3 regions of the Lysinibacillus sp. FSL K6-3209 genome follow, and region 3 is predicted to be linked to each of the others. Evidence: riboswitches for the same ligand, from Rfam matches in the RefSeq annotation. Region 3 holds a riboswitch; each other region holds the start of a gene.

Region 1 (7,989 bases), 1.6 Mb from region 3:
GGCTGCTATTTGATGAAAGATCGACAAGGGACAATTATTTATGTAGGTAAGGCAAAGGTGCTAAAAAATCGAGTGCGCTCCTATTTTACAGGAACACACGAAGGCAAAACACAACGCCTTGTTGGCGAAATTGAAGATTTTGAGTATATTGTGACTTCATCAAATTTGGAGGCACTTATTTTAGAGTTGAACCTTATAAAGCTACACGATCCTAAATACAATATCATGCTTACGGATGATAAAACGTATCCGTATTTGAAAATTACGAACGAGAAATATCCACGACTTATTACAACACGTAAAGTAAAAAAAGATAAGGCGAAATATTTTGGTCCTTATCCAAATGCTTATGCAGCAAGTGAGACGAAAAAACTGCTGGATAGACTATATCCACTGCGAAAATGTGTGCAATTACCAGCCAAGGTTTGCTTGTACTATCATATGGGACAGTGTTTAGCTCCATGTGTAAAGGATATCGATGCTCACATCTATCACGATATGATTGAAGATATGACGAAGTTCTTAAATGGCGGTGTTGAGACAGTAAAAAAAGAACTGGAGGACAAGATGCTAGTTGCTGCAGAGCAACTAGAATTTGAGCGCGCGAAGGAGTTCCGCGATCAAATTGCACATATTGAGACGGTTATGCAAAAACAAAAAATCGTGTCTAGTGATACGACCAACCGTGATGTCTTTGGTTATGCAGTTGAAAAAGGTTGGATGTGTGTGCAAGTGTTTTTCGTTCGTCAAGGCAAGTTAATTGAAAGGGATGTCTCCATTTTCCCAATTTATCAGGACGTGGAGGAAGAATTTTTAACGTTTGTCGGACGCTTTTATGAAAAGCTAGAGCATATTAAACCGAAAGAAATTTTCATTCCACAGGCTATTGATGCGGCAATTTTAACCGAATTATTAGGGGTTAAAGTACTGACACCCAAGCGAGGGCAAAAGAAAGAGCTAGTTGATTTGGCTATGAAAAATGCGGAAATTGCTGTGGCAGCTAAATTCCAATTGATTGAACGACAAGAAGAACGGACAATTGGCGCATGCGAAGCACTAGGCGAAGCAATGGGCATTTCAGCACCACTGCGCATTGAAGCATTCGATAATAGTCATATGCATGGTACGGATGCAGTATCAGCAATGGTTGTTTTTATTGATGGTAAACCAGCAAAGAAAGAATATCGTAAATACAAAACACGAACAGCCGCAAAACATGACGATTACGGGGCAATGCAGGAAGTGATACGACGCCGTTACACGAGGGTATTAAAAGAAGGCTTGCCATTGCCCGATTTAGTGCTAATAGATGGCGGTAAAGGACAGATGGAAGTGGCACGAGAAGTGTTGGAAGATGAACTTGGTCTTGTTATTCCAATCGCTGGTTTAGCAAAAGATGATAAGCATAATACATCTCAACTCTTATTCGGAGATCCGCCTGATGTTATCGCATTAAAACGAACGAGTGATGGCTTTTATTTACTTCAACGTATTCAGGATGAAGTGCACCGTTTTGCTATTACATTCCTACGTCAACAGCATGAAAAAAATGCTATTCAATCTGTACTCGATGGCATTGAAGGTGTTGGACCGAAACGAAAGCAACAGCTATTGAAGCATTTTGGCTCAGTTAAAAAGATTCGTGAGGCGAGTGAGCTTGCCCTTCAAGAAGCAGGAATGCCTGCAAACTTAGCGAACATTATTTACACTTATTTTCAGCAGCAGACGTTGTCAAAGGATTAGACATATGCTAATGTTGGAATAGAACATGGCAATGGTAATACCATTATGTTCTAACGATCCTTGTATGAACGATTGTGCAGTAAAGCATAATAACGCAGTATTTTCGTAAAGGGAAAAAATTACATTTCACTATTTTAAGTGATGATAGAGGTGCAAGGTTCAATAGTAGCACATCGAAGGATGGACAAATCCAGTGATGATGTGTGAAAGGGGAGCTTGCCGAAGTGAAGTATCGTTGTTCCGATACTTTGCTGGTTTTGCATTTAACAGATGTAGGACTGTCGAATCTTGACGTTTCGGAGAGCTATCACACATGCGCAAGCTATTTTATTGTACATGTTGCAGGCAGCTTTCACGTTATGTGAGGGCTGCCTTTTTGCTGTTCTAGAAACGAATCTAAAAAAGGAGAATGATAAAAATGGCAAGTATTATATTGAAATTTGGTGGACCTGCAATCGCCTCAACAGAGCGGATTCAGGAGGTCGCTAAAATTGCAATGGCAAAAAAAGAGCGTGGCTATGATGTAGTAGTAGTGACAGCAGCGATGGGCCGTACAGCTAAAGACTTAACGAAAATGGTACGTGCATTATCAGATGATGCCTCTAAACGTGAGATGGATGTACTGTTATCGACGAGCTCACAACTATCAAGTGCACTATTTGCAATCGCTTTGCAAGAGGCCGGTTATGATGCAGTGTCATTAACTGGCTGGCAAGCTGGTGTGCAGACAGATGCAAAACATTTTAATGCACGTATTGATCAAATCAATGTTCGTCGCATGCAAGGGCATATGACGCAAGGACAAATTGTTGTCGTTGCTGGGGAACAAGGGATAAATGCTGCCAACAATATTACAACACTTGGTAAGGGTGGAGCGGAAACGACAGCAGTAGCCATTGCAGCAGCATTAGATGCGGAGCGTGTTGAGATTTATACAAATGTCGATGGTGTCTATACAGCTGATCCAAGTCATATTGAAAAAGCGAGAAAGTTACAGGAGATTTCCTATGATGAAATGTTGGAACTTTCGCATTTAGGGTCACATATTCTACATCCACGTGCAGTGGAGTTGGCAAAAAAATTCCAAATACCAGTAATTATTCGTTCAAGTGTAGTGGATACAGTCGGTACTTTATTGAAGGAGGAAGTTGAAATGGAGAAAAATTTAATTGTACGTGGTGTTGCTTTCGAAGCAGATATTATTCGTTTAACAATCGGCTATGATACATATTCTACTGCATCGTTAGCAGATATGTTTGCGATACTGGCAGAAAACCGCATTAATGTTGATATTATTGTTCAAGCTATTATTGAAGGTGTGAAACCATCTGTATCCTTTACCATTTTAAAAGAGGAATTCGCTGAAGCTTTACGTGTGTTAGAAAATAGTAAATTGTCGCTTGGTTTTAGCTTTGCTGATTTTGAGATTGGCTTAGCGAAAGTTTCGATTATTGGATCTGGGATGGCATCGAATCCTGGAGTAGCTGCCAGAATGTTTGATCGCTTACGTCGAGAGGATATTCCAGTAAAAATGGTGAGTACGTCGGAAATTAAAGTCTCTGTTGTTGTACCGCAAGACGAAATGATTCGTGCTGCCAATGCATTACACGAGGAGTTTAATTTAGAAGAAGAGATTCACAAACAGTAACTACTATATAAAAATGATAAAAGGCATCAAGAGTAACATCTTGTTGCCTTTTGTCTACACGCATAAGGTTTGCTTTTCTACCAAAAAAATCCTTTAGACTTTTATTCATTTGTTATTGTATTCATAATGCGTTCTTTAACATCCCATTTGACTGTAAACGTGACAAGCTGTTGTTTTTCACGCTTCTCATCATAACATTCAGTCAAGTAACCTTTTACTTGCTGAATTTGTTCAGCAATAAAGCCTGCTTCAAGTCTAAAGCTACGATTTTGAATTTGTAAAAGGGTTGGTTCATTCACTAAATGGAAAATACGTCCATCTTTAGACTCCTTTGTCAATACTAGAGTACCCCAGCACGCATCTGCGAAAAATGCGATAAGTTCATCTTGACTTTTACAAGGAAACTTCCGCGCAAGCTCCTTGCCAGCCCAATATAGTACGTCATCCTCATGTTTACCGAGTATTGAAGATAGGACATGATCACGAATTAACTCATATCCAAATGATGAGATAGTATTAGATGGATTATTTAACATAGAAATCCTTCTTTCTTAGAATTTTCTTATAATTTAGCACCAATAAAGTAATGATAGATTTTTCGAGAAGAAACGACACGTTATGTACTAGATTACTTCTTTAATAAGGTCTAGCAAAAACTCTATGTTACCTTGACGCTCGTAGCTCTTGAGAGTACAATAAACATGTCATAATATTGTACCATGATGAAATACACAGTCAATGGAGTATCATTTACAAAATGATGACTTCTTTTGTTGTGCTATTTTAAGTACTAAGGGGGGTAACAGTCTTGTCGAAAGATCGAGAGTTTTTATGGCGTCGCTTACATTCTCTACTTGGGATCATTCCAGTAGGTCTGTTTTTAACGATGCACCTATTCATTAACTTTACAGCAACAGGCGGAGCAGAAAGTTACAATGATGCTACCGCAGTAATGGAAAAAATTCCATTTCTTATCCTAGTTGAGTGGATTGTCATCTACATTCCATTAATGTTCCACGCATTTTATGGTGTGTTCATTGCATTCACAGCTACACCAAATACAGGGCGTTTCAGCACATACCGTAACTGGATGTTCTCATTACAACGCTTCACAGGTGTATTTTTAGTAATTTTCATTGCATGGCATATTTTCCAAACTCGTATTCAAAAAGCGCTTGGTACACACGTTGATTACGACATGATGGCAAATATCGTTGCAAATCCATTTATGCTTGGATTCTACATTGTTGGTATTTTATCAGCAACTTTCCACTTAACAAATGGTTTGTGGTCATTCTTAGTAAGCTGGGGTATTACACAATCACCACAGTCTCAAAAGATTGCTACTTATGTAACAAACGTTCTTTTCGTAATTCTAAGTGTAGTTGGTGTGGCTGCTATTTTAGCTTTCGTATAATTCAATAGAAGCTACTATAAGAGTACATGCAATCATTGCAATTTTTTAAGAGGAGTGAGAAATAATCATGGCGAAAAGCAAAATAATTGTTGTCGGTGGCGGTTTAGCTGGTCTGATGGCAACGATTAAAGCAGCTGAAGTTGGTACTGAAGTTGATTTATTCTCATTAGTTCCTGTAAAACGCTCACACTCTGTATGTGCGCAAGGCGGAATTAATGGTGCCGTAAATACAAAAGGTGAAGGGGATTCTCCTTGGATTCACTTTGATGATACAGTATATGGTGGGGATTTCTTAGCGAACCAACCACCAGTTAAAGGTATGTGTGATGCTGCCCCTGGTATTATTCACTTAATGGACCGTATGGGTGTAATGTTCAACCGTACACCAGAAGGTTTACTTGATTTCCGCCGTTTCGGTGGTACGTTAATGCACCGTACAGCATTCTCAGGTGCTACAACTGGTCAGCAATTACTATACGCGCTGGACGAGCAAGTTCGTTCTCACGAAGTAGCTGGTTTAGTTAACAAATATGAACACTGGGAATTCCTTGGTGTTGTTATCGATGATGACGGCGTTTGCCGTGGTATCGTAGCTCAAAACATGCGTACAGAAGAAATTCAATCATTCCGTGCAGACGCTGTTATTATGGCGACTGGTGGCCCTGGTATTATCTTCGGTAAAACAACAAACTCTGTTATTAACACAGGTTCTGCTGCTTCTATCGTATACCAACAAGGTGCTTCATACGCGAATGGTGAGTTCATTCAAATTCACCCAACAGCGATTCCTGGGGACGACAAAAACCGTCTAATGTCAGAATCTGCTCGTGGTGAAGGTGGCCGTATTTGGACATATAAAGACGGTAAACCTTGGTACTTCTTAGAAGAAAAATACCCTGCATATGGTAACTTAGTACCACGTGATATCGCAACACGTGAAATTTTCGACGTTTGTGTAAACCAAAAACTTGGTATCAACGGCGAAAACATGGTATACCTAGATCTTTCTCATAAAGATCCACATGAATTAGATGTAAAACTTGGTGGTATCATTGAAATCTACGAAAAATTCGTAGGTGATGACCCACGTAAATTACCAATGAAAATTTTCCCTGCAGTTCACTACTCTATGGGTGGATTATGGGTTGACTACAACCAAATGACTGAAATTCCTGGTCTATTCGCAGCGGGTGAATGTGATTACTCTCAACATGGTGCAAACCGTCTTGGTGCTAACTCATTATTATCTGCAATTTATGGCGGTATGGTTGCTGGTCCAAATGCAGTAGATTACGTTAAACATCTTAAAAAGCATGCTGAAGATTTATCGCAAGATATTTACGATGTACGTGTTAAAGAAGAACAAGCTAAGTGGGATGCTATCATGAAAATGGACGGCACAGAAAACGCTTACCTTCTTCACAAAGAGCTTGGTGAGTTAATGACTGCTACAATGACAGTTGTACGTTATAACGACCAACTTGAAGAAACATATAAAAAACTTGGTGAATTCCAAAAACGTTGGGAAAACATTAACATCAACGATACTCAAAAATGGAGTAACCAAGGTGCTCACTTTACACGTCAGTTGAAAAACATGCTTTACCTAGCGAAAGTAATGACAAAAGGCGCTTTACTTCGTAATGAATCTCGTGGTGCGCACTATAAACCAGACTTCCCGCAACGTGATGATGAAAACTTCTTAAAAACAACGATGGCGAAATTCGACCCAGCTACGGGCGAGCCAGTTATCACATATCAAGAAGTAGACGTTTCATTAATCCCACCACGTAAACGTGACTACTCTGCGAAAGGAGACTAAGAATTATGGAAATCGCAGCTAATACTGGAAGAATGGTAAAAGTTGAAATTTTACGTCAAGATACACAAGGTGGCCAAAGCTACTGGCAGAAATTCGAAGTTCCTTACCGTCATGGTATGAACGTTATTTCTGTGTTAATGGAGATTCAAAAAAATCCAGTGATGGCAAACGGTGAAAAAACTACACCAGTTTCATGGGATATGAACTGTCTTGAAGAAGTTTGTGGCGCATGTTCAATGGTAATCAATGGTCGTCCTCGTCAATCATGTTCAACATTGATTGATCAATTGACTGAACCAGTTCGCCTTGAGCCAATGAAAACTTTCCCGGTTGTACGTGACTTACAAGTTGACCGTGATCGTATGTTCAACGCACTGAAAAAAGTTAAAGCATGGGTACCAATCGATGGTACGTATGATTTAGGTGAAGGTCCACGTATGCCAGAAGGTAAACGTCAATGGGCTTATGAATTATCTAAATGTATGACTTGTGGTGTATGTATGGAAGCATGTCCAAACGTGTCTGAAAAAGCTTCATTCATTGGACCAGCACCATTATCACAAGTACGTCTATTTAACACTCACCCAACAGGTGCAATGATTAAAGACGAACGTTTAAATGCAATTATGGGTGACGGCGGTCTTGCTAACTGCGGTAACTCTCAAAACTGTGTAGCTGCTTGTCCTAAAGGTATTCCTTTAACAACATCTATCGCATCTTTAAACCGTGCAACAACAGTGCAAATGTTCCGTAACTTCTTCGGTTCTGACCATTACGTTGACTAATTGTACAATGCTACTCCCTTACACAATAGTGTAAGGGAGTTTTTTTATAGACTGTTAGATAGAAGATGAGTGAAATCATGAATAAAACACTAAAATTTCTGATTTTTCTATCATAATTGCCTATATTCCTATATAATGAATTTGTATTCATTTTTGAACTATGGTAATACGAATAGATTAACAGTAGGCAATCACACAAAGGGGTTGGGGATATGAAAGCAAATTATATTGAAGACTTTGAGAAATGGGCAGAGGATTTTTCATTTTATATTGAGGTACGTGTTCGTTTTTCAGAAACGGATATGTATGGGCATATGAATAATACCGTTAGCTTTACATATTTTGAACAGGCTAGAATCGATTATTTTAATCATTTAGGCATCTTAATGCCTTCTGCATTGGATGACAAGGTAAAGGGGATTCCGATTGTAGCAGATTTACAATGTGATTATCGAAAGCAAGTTTTCTTTAATGATGTACTTCGTATATATACAAAAGTAGCGAAATTAGGTAACTCATCAATGGATATCCATTACTTAGCGAAAAATCAAAAGGATGAAGTATGCTTTACAGG
Region 2 (7,989 bases), 2.0 Mb from region 3:
AGCTCCTGCTGGCGATTATAAAAAGGTATTGGCAGCTGTTAAATTAGCTGATGCAATTCGTTCACAAGGACATTTAGCAGCAGATATTTATCCTTTGAAAAATCGTGCACTTCAAACAGCGCAAATTGAAGAAAGTGCGTTCAACTTAAGTCCTGCGGATTTAGCAGAAATTCCTGCTGCTATCTTCTTCAAAGATGTGCCAGCGGGCGTGAAAAATGGTAAGGATGCAATTGATTATTTAAAATCTGTATATACAGATAAAATAGCTTTTGAATATGGGCATGTTGTTGTAAATGAAGAACGTGATTGGATTCAATCTCAAATTGAATCTGGTTCTTTAAAACAAGCACTATCTTCAGATGAGAAAAAAGCGTTATTAGACCGTTTAACACGTGTTGAGAACTTCGAGAAATTTATTCATAAAACATTTGTTGGTCAAAAACGTTTCTCTGGTGAAGGTTTAGATACTCAAATCGTCCTTTTTGATGAAATTTTAAAAACAGTAGAAGCAAACAAAGTAGAAAATGTACGTATTGGTATGGCACACCGTGGTCGTCTAAATGTGCTAACACATATTTTAAATAAGCCATATGACATGATGTTCTCTGACTTTGCACATGTTTCAAACGACTTATTTATGCCAGAGCATGGTCGACTTGAAATTACAAAAGGTTGGACTGGTGATGTGAAATACCACATGGGTGCTTCCTATACACGTGAATCAGGTATGAATGTCAAACTAGCGTATAACCCTTCACACTTAGAAGTTGGAAATCCGGTAGTATTAGGTTCTACTCGTGCAACACAAGATGATACATCTAAGCCAGGGCAAGCTGTGCATAATCCTGCAAAAGGACTAGGTATCCTTGTGCATGGTGACGCTGCATTCCCAGGTCAAGGGATTGTAACAGAAGTGTTAAACTATTCTAAAACAGAAGGTTTCTCAACTGGTGGTACAATTCATATCATTGCGAACAATATGATTGGATTCACTACGGAACTACAAGACTCACGTTCTTCTGTTTATTCTTCTGACCCAGCAAAAGGTTACGAAGTACCAGTTGTACATGTTAATGCAGATAGCCCAGAAGCTGTAGCACAAGTAGGTCGTTTTGCGGCTCACTATCGCCAAAAATTTGGTAAAGATATTATTGTTGACTTAATTGGTTACCGTCGACATGGTCATAATGAAACAGATGACCCAACTGTAACAAACCCAGAAACATATAAACTTGTTGCAAAACATGATACAATTCGTACATTGTATGGTGCGCAATTAGTGTCAGAAGGCCTAGTTACTGCCGATGAAGTAGCAGCACTTGATTCTGCAATTTATGCTGAAATGCAAGTGGCTTACGATCACGTAAAAGAAATGGCAACTAAAGATGAACATACACAGTTAGAGATGCCAGAAGAATTAAAAATTGAATTCCCACAAATTGATACAGCAGTAGGTGCTGAACGTTTACAAACAATTAACGAAGAACTTTTAGTGTTTGAACAAAACTTCGAGCCACAAAAGAAACTAGGTAAAATTTTAGAAAAACGTCGCGATGCATTTACTTCTGCTAAAATTGACTGGGGTCATGCTGAAACATTAGCATATGCAACAATTATTCAAGATGGCACACCTGTTCGTTTTACTGGTCAAGATGCGCAACGTGGAACATTCTCACAACGCCATTTAGTGTTACATGACAAAAATAACGGCAATGTATTTACACCACTTCACCATATTTCAGGTGCAAATGCTTCATTTACAGTTCACAACTCTCCATTAACTGAAGCTGGAGTTGTAGGCTTTGAATACGGTTACAATCTAGAAAACGGCAATGTTTTATCTGTTTGGGAAGCACAATTTGGTGACTTTGCAAATATGGCACAGGTAATGTTTGATAACTTCATTTCAGGTGCGCGTTCTAAATGGGGACAAAAATCAGGCTTTGTCATCCTTTTACCACATGGTTATGAAGGTCAAGGTCCTGAACACTCATCAAGTCGTATGGAACGTTATTTACAAATGTCTGCAGAAAATAACTGGTTTGTTGCGAACTGCTCAAATGCAGGTAACTACTACCACTTATTACGCCGTCAAGCAGCAATGTTAGAAACAGAGGGTGTACGCCCACTTGTTGTTGTATCACCAAAATCTTTACTTCGTCATCCATTAGCAGCAGCAAGTGCTGAGCAATTAGCAGATGGTTCATTCCAAGAAGTAATTGAGCAACCAGGATTAGGTACAAAAACGGATTCTGTTGAGCGTATTGTATTAGGTACTGGTAAAGTAATGATTGATTTAGCAGACCGCGTAAAAGATGGAGAAGGCTTCGATCACTTACACATTGTGCGTGTAGAACAACTTTACCCATTCCCAACAGCGCAAGTAGCTGATATTATTGCTAAGTATCCAAATGTAAAAGAAATTGCATGGGTGCAAGAAGAACCTAAAAACCAAGGTGCTTGGAATTACGCATTAGAAACATTATATGAGCTATCTGAAGGTAAAAAGCTTCGTTATGTAGGTCGTCCTGCAATGAGCTCAACTTCAGAAGGCGATGCAGATTCTCATAAAGCAGCTCAGTCTGCTGTTATTGAAGAAGCAGTGGCTGAAACGATTAAAGTTAAATAAACATATCAACATTACTGGAAGCTGGGCTACTTGCCTAAGGCGGTAGCCCTTTTATGTGCATTATGCACGTTAATCAAAGGAGGAAATGAAAGTGGCTGAAATTAAAGTCCCTGAATTAGCAGAATCGATTACAGAAGGTAGTATTGCACAGTGGGTTAAAAAAGTGGGCGACCGCGTTGAAAAAGGTGAATTTATCGTTGAACTTGAAACAGATAAAGTAAACGCTGAAATCATCTCTGAAGAAGCTGGCGTATTAACACAAATTTTAGCTGAAGAAGGCGATACTGTTCTTGTAGGTCAAGTAATCGCAGTTGTTGAAGCTGGCGAAGGTGCAGCACCAGCTGCAGCACCAGTTGCAGTAGCTCCAACACCAGCAGCGCCACAAGCAGCAGCTCCAACACCAGCAGCGCCACAAGCAGCAGCTCCAACACCAGCACCAGTTGTAGAAGAAACTTCAGGTGAGCGTGTTATTGCGTCTCCTGCAGCACGTAAACTGGCTCGTGAAAAAGGTATTGACCTTGCAGCTGTATCTCCAGTAGATCCACAAGGCCGTGTACGTGTACAAGATGTTGCAGCTCATGGTACAGCACCAGTGGCAGCACCACAAGCAGCGCCAGCAGCACCAAAAGCAGTAGTAGCTGTTGACGAATCTCGTGTAACAATTGAAAAAATGAGCCGTCGTCGTCAAACAATTGCTAAACGTCTATTAGAAGTGAAGCAATCAACAGCGATGCTTACAACATTCAATGAAGTAGATATGACAAACGTAATGGCATTACGTTCACGTAAAAAAGAACAATTCTTTGAGTCAACTGGCTCTAAGCTTGGTTTCATGTCATTCTTCACTAAAGCAGTAGTGGCTGCTCTTAAAAAATACCCATATGTGAATGCTCAAATCGTTGGCGATGAAATTCACTTAAATAACTTCTTTGATATTGGTGTAGCTGTATCAACTGAAGAAGGTTTAGTAGTACCAGTTGTTCGCGATGCTGATCGTAAAAACTTTGCTGAAATTGAAGATTCAATTGCAGATTTAGCTAAAAAAGCTCGCGATAAAAAATTAGGTATCGCTGATCTTCAAGGTGGTTCATTCACGATTACAAATGGTGGTGTATTCGGTTCATTAATGTCAACACCTATTATGAACGGTACGCAAGCTGCTATTTTAGGAATGCACTCAATTAAAAAACGTCCAGTAGAAGTGAACGGTGAAGTAGAAATTCGTCCTATGATGTACTTAGCACTATCTTATGACCACCGTATTATCGATGGTAAAGATTCTGTAGGCTTCCTTAAAACAGTTAAAGAATTACTTGAAAATCCAGAAGATTTATTACTAAATTCTTAATACAAAAAAATATGTATTAGAGCCCTGCAAACTTAACGGTTTGCAGGGCTTTTTGTTGTCCATGTATAGGCAGGAATCGGAGGAATTAGGTAAGGTTATAAAGGAATAGTCTAAATTTTGTATTATTAAGTTAGTCTAAAGGCCTTTAAAATAGAAAGATACTGAATCTTTTGTATGGTCAGTGGTGTTGAACATAATAATAATTTATGAAAAAATATAAAATAATAATTACAATATTTCTACTTTCTTAGATGTAATTTATGGATTTTAGAAGGATAATAACCTAATTTTGTCATTAGTCAGAAAAATGATAAAACTATCTTGACGAATAGACTAGCTTTATAGTAATATCTAAATATCAATTAAATAAACAAACCTCACTGTTAACTATGTGAGGTAGAGGCGCGGTATTTATTAGTCCATTGCTGAGTTAAAGCAAGCGAAGACGTAATGGAGAAGGAAATATCGCCGAAGTATAAAAGGAGCTCGTACTTTTATGCTGGGTCTGCAGTGAATAAGTGCAGGACTGTCCTAGTAAATCTAATTCCAGTTTACTAGGTTGTGCTATCTCAGAATGATGGAAATTATAGTGAGGATTTGGGCAACTGTCAATAAAAGGTAAGACCTAAGTTCAAAACTTAGGTCTTTTTTTGTACAGTTGCTTTATTTTTTTTACAGAAAAGGGGAGTTTTAGATGAAAAGAAAATGGTTGCTATTTATGTTAACGGCAATGACAGCGATTTTGTTAGCAGCTTGTGGTACTGGAGACAAATCGGAAGACAAAGCATCAGGCGATGCGGCGAAAGAAGAAGCAGGTGGAGAATTCCGTATAGGTATGGAAGCAGGTTATCCTCCATTTAACTGGACACAGCAAGATGATGCAAATGGTGCAGTAAAAATTGCTGATAATGCAGAATATGCAGGCGGCTATGATGTACAAATGGCGAAAAAGATTGCTGAAGGTTTAGGAAAAGAATTAGTTATTGTCAAAATGGAATGGGATGGTTTAGTTCCAGCTCTACAATCCAAAAAAATTGATGCGATTGTAGCCGGAATGTCTCCAACTGAAGAACGTAAACAAACAATTGATTTTACAGAAAACTACTATACTTCTGATTTCGTCATGGTAATTAAAAAAGGTAGTAAATATGAAGATGCAAAATCTATTCAAGATTTTTCAGGTGCAAAAGTGACTTCACAGTTAAATACGTCTAACTACAATGTAATCGATCAAATTAAGGGCGTAGAAAAACAAACAGCAATGGAGAACTTCTCTGCAATGCGTGTCGCTTTAGAAGCAGGCAAAATTGATGGTTATGTAGCAGAGCGTCCAGAAGGTATTTCTGCTGCAGCAGCGAATGACAAATTTACATTTGTATCATTCGAAGAAGGCTTTGATACAGATATTTCAAATACTTCGATTGCAGTTGGTTTACGTAAAGGTGATGCAAGTCTAGATAAAATCAATGAAATCCTAAAAGGTATTTCAGAAGATGATCGCCAAAAAATTATGGAAGAAGCAATTCTTCAACAACCTGCAGCACAGTAATTTAGTTGGGGTTGCGCCAAAATGGAAAATAGTATACTGGAAGTACTTCTAGTATACTATTTTTTGATTTAGAAGTTTGAATCTTACGTAATGCGATAGGGGTCAGCTATCATCAAAGGCAATAGTATGCTTGGAGCATATATGGGGTAGCCTCAATTATTTCCGTTTATATAGAAGGGTGGCACCTTCTGATAAATGTTCATGTCTATGGTGTATTTCACATAATTTGAATAAAGCAACATCATTCAAATGAAGAGATGATTTCGCTAAGGCATATTTGATATCAAGCAACAACGCGTTGTTAGGAGGAACATCATGAGTTTAGATTGGATCATTTCTATTATAGAAAACAACTGGCAAATGTTTTTACGAGGTGCGTATTATACATTACTTATTTCAATTATCAGTACAGTCATTGGTGCATTTATCGGATTTTTTATTGGGATTATGCATACCATTCCAGTACGTAAAAAAGGTATAAAATATTATGTATTAAAATGTTTTAATTTTATACTGACATGCTATGTAGAATTTTTCCGTGGTACACCAATGATTGTACAAGCAATGGTAGTATTTTACGGTCTAGATATTGCTTTTGGGATTGATATGCACTTTATTACGGCAGGTATTTTAGTCGTTTCGCTTAATACAGGTGCTTATATGGCAGAAATTGTTCGTGGAGGGATTGTTTCCATTGATAAAGGACAGTACGAAGCCGCTTCTGCTATTGGGATGGGCCATGTGCAAATAATGATGTATGTCGTATTACCACAAGTTGCGCGTAATATTTTACCTGCAACAGGCAACCAATTAATTATGAATATTAAAGATACGGCCGTATTAAGTGTGATTGGCGTAACAGAACTATTTTTCCAAACGAAATCAATATCAGGTAATAACTTCCGCTATTTCGAATCATTCTTTGTGGCATGTGTGCTGTACTTTATCATGACATTTACGGCATCAAGAATTTTATTATACGTTGAAAAACGCCTTGATGGACCGGATGCTTATCAAAAAGAATTAAAGGAAATTGACTAAGGGGGACGAACAAATGGCAATCATTCAAATAGAGCATTTAAGTAAATCATTTGGACGTAACCAAGTGTTGAAAGATGTGAATTTTAAAGTAGAAAAAGGAGAGGTTGTATGTTTAATCGGTTCATCAGGTTCCGGTAAATCAACACTCTTACGTTGCATTAATTTACTTGAAACGCCAAACGGTGGCGAAATTATTTATAAAGGGGAAAATATTTTAGACGAAAAGCATAATATTAAAGCTTATCGTACCCATTTAGGCATGGTTTTCCAACAGTTTAATTTATTTAACAATCATAATGTGTTAAAAAATTGTACAGTAGGGCAAGTAAAGGTGTTAAAACGTTCAAAAGAAGAAGCAGAGAAAACAGCCTTGAAGTATCTTAAAATCGTTGGCATGGATCAATACGTCAATGCTAAGCCGCGACAACTTTCTGGTGGCCAAAAGCAGCGTGTAGCAATTGCGCGGGCATTATCGATGAATCCAGATGTGATGCTATTTGATGAACCGACATCTGCGCTAGATCCAGAAATGGTCGGGGAAGTCTTAAAAGTTATGCGGGAGTTAGCGGATTCTGGAAATACGATGTTAATCGTAACACATGAAATGGAGTTTGCGAAGGAAGTTGCAGATCGCGTTGTATTTATGGATAAAGGGGTAATTGTGGAAGAGGGACCACCATCGAAGGTGCTAGTAAACCCAGAACATGAACGTACAAAAGAGTTTTTAAAACGAACGCTGAAGTAAGTTTAGCGTTCGTTTATCTTCAGCATCAATGGATTCAGCGCGTGCTAGCACTTGATAGAATGCTTCAGTCACGTCTGTAATAGGGGAGCTCTCTGTATCAGAAATCTACAAGTAAGCAAGCCCTACCATGAAAAGTCGTGGTAGGGCTTGCGAGTGTTAGAAAAGTATCTTGAAAGAAAAAACAAGTTTCTACAGTTTGAAAAGTCCATAACAAATGGACTCATTTATTTTCTAGAATTCCATTCTGCATATAAAATAAAGCAGATGGCAAATGCAACAGCGATGATAAAAAACCATTGCGGAACACCACCAAAACTCATAACAACACCTCTAGTATCATTTTATTAGGGTAAATGTGTAAATAAAACGTCATTAAGTACAAAATATAGACTTCTATAGTTTTTTCTCCACAAAAGAGCTAAAATCGTATAAAATAAACAATAGACGTTAGCTAAGTGCTAGTAAAGAGAGGTAGAGAAATTATGTTACATTTAAAATGGAAAGATGCGCCAACACTTCGTACGGTTACGTGCAAACATACGAATGCATCAAAATATTTAGTATCCAACGTATTAACAGTAGGAAAAGAGTATGAAGTGAAAAATGAAACAGAAGAGTTCATTTTCATTATTGACAACACTGGTAATATCGGTGGTTACTACAAAGAGTATTTCGCA
Region 3 (7,989 bases):
CAGAGGGTCGGCGGTTCGAGCCCGTCATCCTCCACCATTTATTTATTATGAAATTACTATTATCGCGGGGTGGAGCAGTGGTAGCTCGTCGGGCTCATAACCCGAAGGTCACAGGTTCAAATCCTGTCTCCGCAACCAAATAAAATTAAGGTCCCGTGGTGTAGCGGTTAACATGCCTGCCTGTCACGCAGGAGATCGCCGGTTCGATCCCGGTCGGGACCGTCCTTATTTGCCGGTGTAGCTCAGTTGGTAGAGCAACTGACTTGTAATCAGTAGGTCGTGGGTTCGACTCCTATCGCCGGCACCATCCCTTGGAGGGGTAGCGAAGTGGCTAAACGCGGCGGACTGTAAATCCGCTCCTTAGGGTTCGGCGGTTCGAATCCGTCCCCCTCCACCAGCTCTTTATTCAATAGGGGCATAGTTCAACGGTAGAATAGAGGTCTCCAAAACCTTTGGTGTGGGTTCGATTCCTACTGCCCCTGCCAAATTTTTTAGGTTAGACTACTGTTATATTACATATGGCGGTTGTGGCGAAGTGGTTAACGCATCGGATTGTGGTTCCGACATTCGTGGGTTCGATTCCCATCAGTCGCCCCATAATAAAATATTGGGGTATAGCCAAGCGGTAAGGCAACGGATTTTGATTCCGTCATGCCTAGGTTCGAATCCTAGTACCCCAGCCATTTATTTCTTAATATGAGCCATTAGCTCAGTTGGTAGAGCATCTGACTTTTAATCAGAGGGTCGAAGGTTCGAGTCCTTCATGGCTCATCATATTTGCGGGTGTGGCGGAATTGGCAGACGCACTAGACTTAGGATCTAGCGCCGCAAGGCGTGGGGGTTCGACTCCCTTCACCCGCATCATCTATATTTCAAATTTATAATTGCCAGAATAAATAATCTTATGCACATGCGGAAGTAGTTCAGTGGTAGAACACCACCTTGCCAAGGTGGGGGTCGCGAGTTCGAACCTCGTCTTCCGCTCCAAATGTGCCGGGGTGGCGGAACTGGCAGACGCACAGGACTTAAAATCCTGCGGTAGGTGACTACCGTGCCGGTTCGATTCCGGCCCTCGGCACCATTTTTAATATTTAGCGCCCGTAGCTCAATTGGATAGAGCGTCTGACTACGGATCAGAAGGTTGTGGGTTCGACTCCTGCCGGGCGCGCCAATAAATGAACGGAATGTAGCTCAGCTTGGTAGAGCACTTGGTTTGGGACCAAGGGGTCGTAGGTTCGAATCCTGTCATTCCGACCATCTTTTTAAAAAATGGGGCCTTAGCTCAGCTGGGAGAGCGCCTGCCTTGCACGCAGGAGGTCAGCGGTTCGATCCCGCTAGGCTCCACCATAATTGTTTCATTCCGGAGGTATACCCAAGTCTGGCTGAAGGGATCGGTCTTGAAAACCGACAGGCGGGTAACACCGCGCGGGGGTTCGAATCCCTCTACCTCCTCCATTTTCCGGGTCAGTAGCTCAGTTGGTAGAGCATTAGATTGAAGCTCTAAGTGTCGGCGGTTCGATTCCGTCCTGACCCATCCTTTTTGCGGGTGTAGTTTAATGGTAAAACCTCAGCCTTCCAAGCTGATGTCGTGAGTTCGATTCTCATCACCCGCTCCAAGAGGGGCCTATAGCTCAGCTGGTTAGAGCGCACGCCTGATAAGCGTGAGGTCGATGGTTCGAGTCCATTTAGGCCCATTATAAAGATATTCCGAAGTAGCTCAGTTGGTAGTAGCACCTGACTGTTAATCAGGTTGTCGCAGGTTCGAGTCCTGCCTTCGGAGCCACGGCCCCTTGGTCAAGCGGTTAAGACACCGCCCTTTCACGGCGGTAACACGGGTTCGAATCCCGTAGGGGTCATCAAGCATGTAGCATATTGTTGCTACATGCTTTTTTGTGTTTTTAAGTATTTAATTATTATCACTAAGGCATTCAGTATTGCGTAAATCATCTAATTTTTAATTTTTCGTTTAAATTTGAACAAAGTATTTCATATATAAAAGATGTATGTTTTCTTACGGATTTTTTCGTGGTGAATTGTATGCTGTTCATCTAATATGGGGATAGATGGAGGAAAACGACATGAATTTACAAGAGATACAACGTTTTTTAGCACTTTATCAATTGGAACAAAATGAGTCGGAACAATGGCTTACAAATAGATTACAGCAAGTTGTCACAGAGGGCGCATATACTCCTACAACGGAAGAGCTTACTTTTGGAGCGAGAGTAGCATGGCGTAATAGTAATAAATGTATTGGGAGATTATTTTGGCAATCACTTCATGTTGAGGATGCACGTGAGGTTTTAGATGAGCATGCTATTTTTGAGAAATTACTTCACCATATTCGATATGCAACAAATGGTGGTAAGATTCGTCCGACTATAACGGTATTTGCCTCTGATAGAGTAAAAATATGGAATCATCAGCTTATACGTTATGCAGGTTATGAAACAGAAGCAGGGATTATTGGTGATTCCCATTCGGTGCCATTTACAAAAGTGTGCGAGTCACTTGGTTGGCAAGGAGCAAGAACAGCATTTGATGTGCTACCACTCGTGATCCAAGTAGATGGCCGTAAACCGCAATGGTTTCCAATCCCAAGTGAAGATGTATTAGAGGTTGCGATTCGTCATCCTGAGCAGTCAGGGGTAGGAGAACTAGGAATGAAGTGGTATGCGGTGCCAATTATATCGAGCATGCGCTTTCAAATGGCGGGTATTGACTTTCAGGCAGCCCCCTTTAATGGCTGGTATATGGGGACAGAAATTGGAGCACGGAATTTAGCTGATCATGACCGTTATGATATGTTACCGAAGATAGCAGAAATTTTTAATCTTGATACAACAAAGCAAGCATCTCTTTGGCGTGATCGTGCGCTAGTAGAATTAAATATTGCTGTCCTTCATTCCTTTAAAGAAGATGGCGTAAGTATCGTTGATCATCATACCGCAGCACAGCAATTTAAGCTATTTGAAGAAGCAGAGCACAAGGCAGGGCGCGATTTAACAGGCAACTGGACTTGGTTGATTCCACCATTATCGCCTGCAACGACACATATTTTCCATAAGCCGTATGTAAATGTCTATCATACACCTAATTATTTTTACCAAAAACCCCCATACTAATGATAAAGAGGCAGCTCATTGTAGAAAATGAACTGCCTCTTATTAATTGATATATTCATTTTTAGAAGCTCTAAATGAACAGAAGAAGAGTAGAGCTGTAACGGCAACAAATAGCCACCCAGCGATATTCCAGCCGCCAAATAAATCATGTAAATAGCCAAATAAAATTGGACCGACTGCGGCTAATAAATAACCTAAGGATTGTGCAAAGCCAGATAAATCTGCCGCCTCAAAAGCCGTACGTGTACGTAATGTAAAGAACATCATGGCAAGTGCAAATGAAGCCCCACCTGCTAAGCCAAGCAATATCATCCACAACACAGCAAGACTAGTCCATTCCATCACAACGCCTGTAAAACCAATGATATAAAATGCTGTAAACATTAAAACGAGTGGTCGCTGGGATGTCATTTTGCTAGCGATTATAGGCACAACTAATGCCATGGGCACTTGTGAGATTTGCATGATGGAAAACATCCAACCCGCACGATCCGCGGCTACGCCTTGTGCAATATAAATTTCAGGAATCCAAGCTGCGGTAGTATAAAATAATAACGATTGTAGTCCCATTGCCCCGGTAACTGCCCAAGTAACTGGTGATTTCCACAACGGTATACGCGCTTTTGTAGAGATTACAGTTGATTCGGGCTTATTAAATTTTAATTGGGGTAGCCAAATCACAATTGTTAATATGACTAGCGCTAAAGCAATAGCAAGTGCACCTTGCCAGCCCAGCACTGCATTGGCTATAGGGTAGCTAATACCAGCCCCGATCCCTGCTGTTAAATTCATAGACATTGTAAAAAACGCCATTAGTAAACCAACATGGTATGGAAATTTTAATTTTAGTAGACCTGGAATAAGGACGTTACCAAATGAAATGGCGACACCGATAATCATTGTACCAAATACGAGTAATCCCGTTGTTCCAAGTGAACGTAGGACAATGCCTCCAGCTAATAAAATTGTTGATAAAAATAGTGTTAATTCAAGTCCGAGTTTTCTTGCAACGATGGGTGCAAAAGGGGATACAATTGCGAATGCAAGTAATGGGATCGTTGTAAGAAAGCCTGCAAGTACATTGGATATACCAAGATCTTCACGTATAAAGGATATAATTGGCCCTACTACTGTTAAGGGCATACGTAATGTGGATGCAAGAAAAATCACACCGATAACTAACAGTAGGGTTGTTCCCTTCCAGTTAATCTTTTTGCTAGGATAAGTAGATTGTTCGTTCGTTGTCAAAACTAGTACCTCCCTGATAGAACAATTATAATTCGAACCACTATAACACTTTATCACACTATTAAAAATAGTAGAAAATTCATAAAATACGGAACATTAATCGTTTTATTGAAATGTCTAAGGTCGTATGTTAAACTAAGACACATCATAAATTTAATAATTATATGCCTCATGTTTGTATTGAGGTAGAGGTCGCGGTATTTATGAGTACGCTAATGGAAATGACAAGCATTAAAGATGTTAGCTGAAAGGAAATATCGCCGAAGTGTGAGGGGACTTGAAAACCTCATGCTGGGGCTGTCTCCGAAAGGAACAGAACTGTCACGTTGGACAACGTGTTGCGCTATCATTTTGAAGAAACAGAGGATTTACTTAGCCATCACAACGTTCATGTGATGGCATTTTTTTGCCTCTTATAAAAGGAAGGAAGCTTTAACGTGAGTGAGATAAAAGTTAATCAGCTCGGCCATAAAGCACCGAAGCTGAAAAAAGAATTAAAAAGTCGTCATATTACGATGATTTCATTAGGCGGTACTATTGGGACTGGGCTATTTTTAGCAAGTGGTGGCGCTATTGCACAGGCTGGACCAGGTGGTGCACTACTTGCTTACGCATTAATCGGTATAATGGTTTACTTTTTAATGACTAGCTTGGGCGAAATGGCAGCTTATATGCCGTCATCGGGTTCATTTAGTACGTATGCAACAAAATTCGTAGATCCTGCTCTTGGCTTTGCCCTTGGTTGGAACTACTGGTATAACTGGGCGATCACAATTGCAGCAGAAATTGCAGCTGTTTCGCTTATTATGAAGTATTGGTTTCCTGATAGCTCCTCTGCATTATGGACAGTAGTATTTATTATGATTGTACTAACATTCAATTTACTATCTGTTAGAAGCTATGGTGAAAGTGAATATTGGTTTGCCATGATAAAAGTGGCGACTGTTATTGTTTTTATTATCGTCAGCCTATTGATGATTTTTGGTATTTTAGGAGGGCAAGCACCGGTTGGTTTCACGAATTTCTTTATAAGTGATGGTCCATTCCATGGTGGCTTCCTTGCAACATTCGGTATATTTTTAGCAGCTGGTTTCTCGTTCCAAGGAACAGAATTATTAGGTATTACTGCTGGCGAAACGGATGACCCTGGAAAGAACATTCCAAAGGCTGTAAAATCCGTCTTCTGGCGTATTATTTTATTTTACATTTTAGCGATTGCGGCGATTGGGATGTTGATTCCATTTACGGATGCGCGCTTATTATCTGAAGATATTGCGGTATCTCCATTTACATTAGTATTCGATCGCTTAGGCATTGCTTTTGCTGCCTCATTAATGAATGCTATTATTTTAACTGCAATGTTGTCTGCAGGTAACTCTGGTTTATATGCATCATCACGTATGTTATGGCAATTAGCGGTAGATGGACATGCACCTAAAATTTTCACAAAATTAAGCCGTCGCGGCATTCCAATTTATGCATTACTGCTTACATTGGCAGTAGGCTGTCTAGCATTTTTAGCATCATTTTTTGGTGATGGCGTTGTCTATATGTGGCTTCTAAACGCTTCTGGGATGTCAGGCTTCATTGCATGGCTTGGTATTGCCTTTAGTCATTATCGCTTCCGCCGAGCGTTTGAAGCACAAGGGTTGGATTCAAAATTACTACCTTATAAAGCAAAGCTATATCCATTTGGTCCGCTCTTTGCTTTCACCGTATGTATGATTGTAGTCATTGGTCAAAACTATACAGCATTCACTGGTGATTCAATTGACTGGTATGGCGTTCTTGTTTCATATATTGGTATCCCACTCTTTGTTATATTGTGGCTAGGCTATAAAATAAAACATAAAACAAAAATGATTCCACTACAAAAATGTGATTTAAAAGTGGATAAATAATAATGAGAACTGTCCTAAATGTTAGGGCAGTTTTTATTTTTGTTGTACACATCTGTCAGCCAATAAACCCCGCAGTAACAGATAATTGTCATAGCAAAAAGTGTTAAAGTGACGCAGTCGCTTTAACACTTTTTCTATTATTTCATCTTTATTTTATTAAGCAAATAGCGTTTCCCATAATAGGTAAATATTTAACGCTACGACGATGACAACGACACACCAGCCAAGAATTGTTGTGATACGGTGATTGACGAGGCTACCCATAATGTCCTTTTTACTTGTGAACATCACAAGCGGGATAAGCGCAAAAGCAATACCGAATGACAGGATGACTTGGCTTAATACAAGCGCATAGGTTGCATTGACGCCAGATGCAATAATGACCAGTGGTGGAATCATTGTAATGGCTCTGCGCAAATAGAGAGGAATTCTACGCTGGATAAAGCCCTGCATAACAACATCTCCTGCTAATGTACCGACAGAAGAGCTTGCAAGCCCTGCAATAAGAAGACCAAGACCGAAAGAAACGGCTGCCATAGGGCCAAGAGCATCCCGTAAACCATTATAGGCAATATCTAAATCCTCAACTACTAATCCTTGCGTATGGAACACCGCTGCTGCAATAATCAGCATGCTCATATTAATCGCGCCGGCAATAATCATTGCAATTACAATATCGATAAACTCGAAACGGAAAATACGTCGCTTTTCATTGTCATTACGACCAATAACGCGATTTTGCGTTAAGGAAGAATGTAAATAGATTGCATGCGGCATAACAGTAGCCCCTAAAATACCTGTTGCAAGTAATAGGGAATCGACTCCTTCGAAATGTGGTGTCAGCATTCCGAGTGTTACTTCACCCCAATTAGGTTGAGCTAAAAATGTCTGGAACGCAAATGCGAGTACCACAATTAGCACCATACCAGAAATACCAGCTTCAAAAGCTCTAAAACCTCTGCGTTGTAGCTCTAAAATGGCGAATGAGCCGATTGCCGTAATTAGTGCCGCTGGTAGCATTGGGATGTTAAATAATAAATATAGACCGAGGGCAGCACCGATAAACTCTGCAAGATCAGTTGCGATAATTACAAGTTCAGCCTGTATCCATAAAAATATAGAAGTTTTTTTAGAAAAGTTCTCTCTTGCTATTTCCGGCAAATTCTTTCCTGTTGCAATGCCAAGTTTTGCTGATAAAGATTGAATTAGTACAGCCATTAAATTAGAAAAGGCAATAACCCAAAGAAGTAAATAACCGTACTGCGAGCCAGCTGTAATATTTGTGGCAAAGTTGCCGGGATCGATATAGGCAACCGCTGCAATAAATGCCGGACCTAGAAAGGGTAAAATACGTTGCCAGCCTTTTATGTCGCCATCTAAAACAGCTTCGGCTGCCGACTTCTTAATCGGTTTATAGGCCATGTTGTTCCCTCGTTTCAAAAAGTATCGTTAGTGAAATAAAGTTTCCTATAGGAAAATAATGATACTACTATTCTATAGCTAGAACTGAAAAATGTGAAGAAGTTTGCTTGTTTTTTTTATCATTGCCAAAAAACAATGGGAAATCACTGCTGAAGTGAGTTAAATCGCGGATAAAACCATGGAAATCAGCAAAAATAATCCGAAACGTTTACCAGTAATGGGCTTCTACATATAAGGAAAAAATTTACGAAAACTATATAATCTGTTCTTTACTTTTTATTAATACAGGCGTA

The links. A riboswitch is a leader RNA that binds a small molecule or an ion and turns the genes downstream of it on or off. The one in region 3 is predicted to bind lysine.
Positions count from the first base shown of each region.
Region 1: another riboswitch for lysine. It lies ahead of MHH88_RS16140 (aspartate kinase); the one in region 3 lies ahead of MHH88_RS01520 (amino acid permease).
Region 2: another riboswitch for lysine. It lies ahead of MHH88_RS11095 (transporter substrate-binding domain-containing protein); the one in region 3 lies ahead of MHH88_RS01520 (amino acid permease).

Region 1 is NZ_CP150264.1:3,301,769-3,309,757, reverse strand. Features, by position in the region: gene uvrC (excinuclease ABC subunit UvrC) at 1-1,743, shown strand, start outside; lysine riboswitch at 1,881-2,058, shown strand; gene MHH88_RS16140 (aspartate kinase) at 2,162-3,391, shown strand; gene MHH88_RS16135 (YslB family protein) at 3,493-3,927, opposite strand; gene MHH88_RS16130 (succinate dehydrogenase cytochrome b558 subunit) at 4,200-4,808, shown strand; gene sdhA (succinate dehydrogenase flavoprotein subunit) at 4,876-6,630, shown strand; gene sdhB (succinate dehydrogenase iron-sulfur subunit) at 6,636-7,415, shown strand; gene MHH88_RS16115 (thioesterase family protein) at 7,628-7,989, shown strand, end outside.
Region 2 is NZ_CP150264.1:2,314,819-2,322,807, reverse strand. Features, by position in the region: gene MHH88_RS11105 (2-oxoglutarate dehydrogenase E1 component) at 1-2,629, shown strand, start outside; gene odhB (2-oxoglutarate dehydrogenase complex dihydrolipoyllysine-residue succinyltransferase) at 2,721-3,977, shown strand; lysine riboswitch at 4,367-4,552, shown strand; gene MHH88_RS11095 (transporter substrate-binding domain-containing protein) at 4,672-5,526, shown strand; gene MHH88_RS11090 (amino acid ABC transporter permease) at 5,842-6,567, shown strand; gene MHH88_RS11085 (amino acid ABC transporter ATP-binding protein) at 6,581-7,312, shown strand; gene MHH88_RS11080 (DUF6501 family protein) at 7,795-7,989, shown strand, end outside.
Region 3 is NZ_CP150264.1:276,896-284,884, forward strand. Features, by position in the region: tRNA gene MHH88_RS01405 (tRNA-Val) at 1-37, shown strand, start outside; tRNA gene MHH88_RS01410 (tRNA-Met) at 64-138, shown strand; tRNA gene MHH88_RS01415 (tRNA-Asp) at 150-222, shown strand; tRNA gene MHH88_RS01420 (tRNA-Thr) at 232-307, shown strand; tRNA gene MHH88_RS01425 (tRNA-Tyr) at 314-397, shown strand; tRNA gene MHH88_RS01430 (tRNA-Trp) at 412-485, shown strand; tRNA gene MHH88_RS01435 (tRNA-His) at 522-597, shown strand; tRNA gene MHH88_RS01440 (tRNA-Gln) at 609-683, shown strand; tRNA gene MHH88_RS01445 (tRNA-Lys) at 699-771, shown strand; tRNA gene MHH88_RS01450 (tRNA-Leu) at 780-861, shown strand; tRNA gene MHH88_RS01455 (tRNA-Gly) at 913-987, shown strand; tRNA gene MHH88_RS01460 (tRNA-Leu) at 993-1,081, shown strand; tRNA gene MHH88_RS01465 (tRNA-Arg) at 1,095-1,171, shown strand; tRNA gene MHH88_RS01470 (tRNA-Pro) at 1,181-1,257, shown strand; tRNA gene MHH88_RS01475 (tRNA-Ala) at 1,272-1,347, shown strand; tRNA gene MHH88_RS01480 (tRNA-Ser) at 1,363-1,455, shown strand; tRNA gene MHH88_RS01485 (tRNA-Phe) at 1,462-1,534, shown strand; tRNA gene MHH88_RS01490 (tRNA-Gly) at 1,543-1,616, shown strand; tRNA gene MHH88_RS01495 (tRNA-Ile) at 1,621-1,694, shown strand; tRNA gene MHH88_RS01500 (tRNA-Asn) at 1,707-1,783, shown strand; tRNA gene MHH88_RS01505 (tRNA-Glu) at 1,785-1,856, shown strand; gene MHH88_RS01510 (nitric oxide synthase oxygenase) at 2,079-3,125, shown strand; gene MHH88_RS01515 (MFS transporter) at 3,168-4,373, opposite strand; lysine riboswitch at 4,552-4,727, shown strand; gene MHH88_RS01520 (amino acid permease) at 4,811-6,274, shown strand; gene MHH88_RS01525 (Nramp family divalent metal transporter) at 6,431-7,696, opposite strand.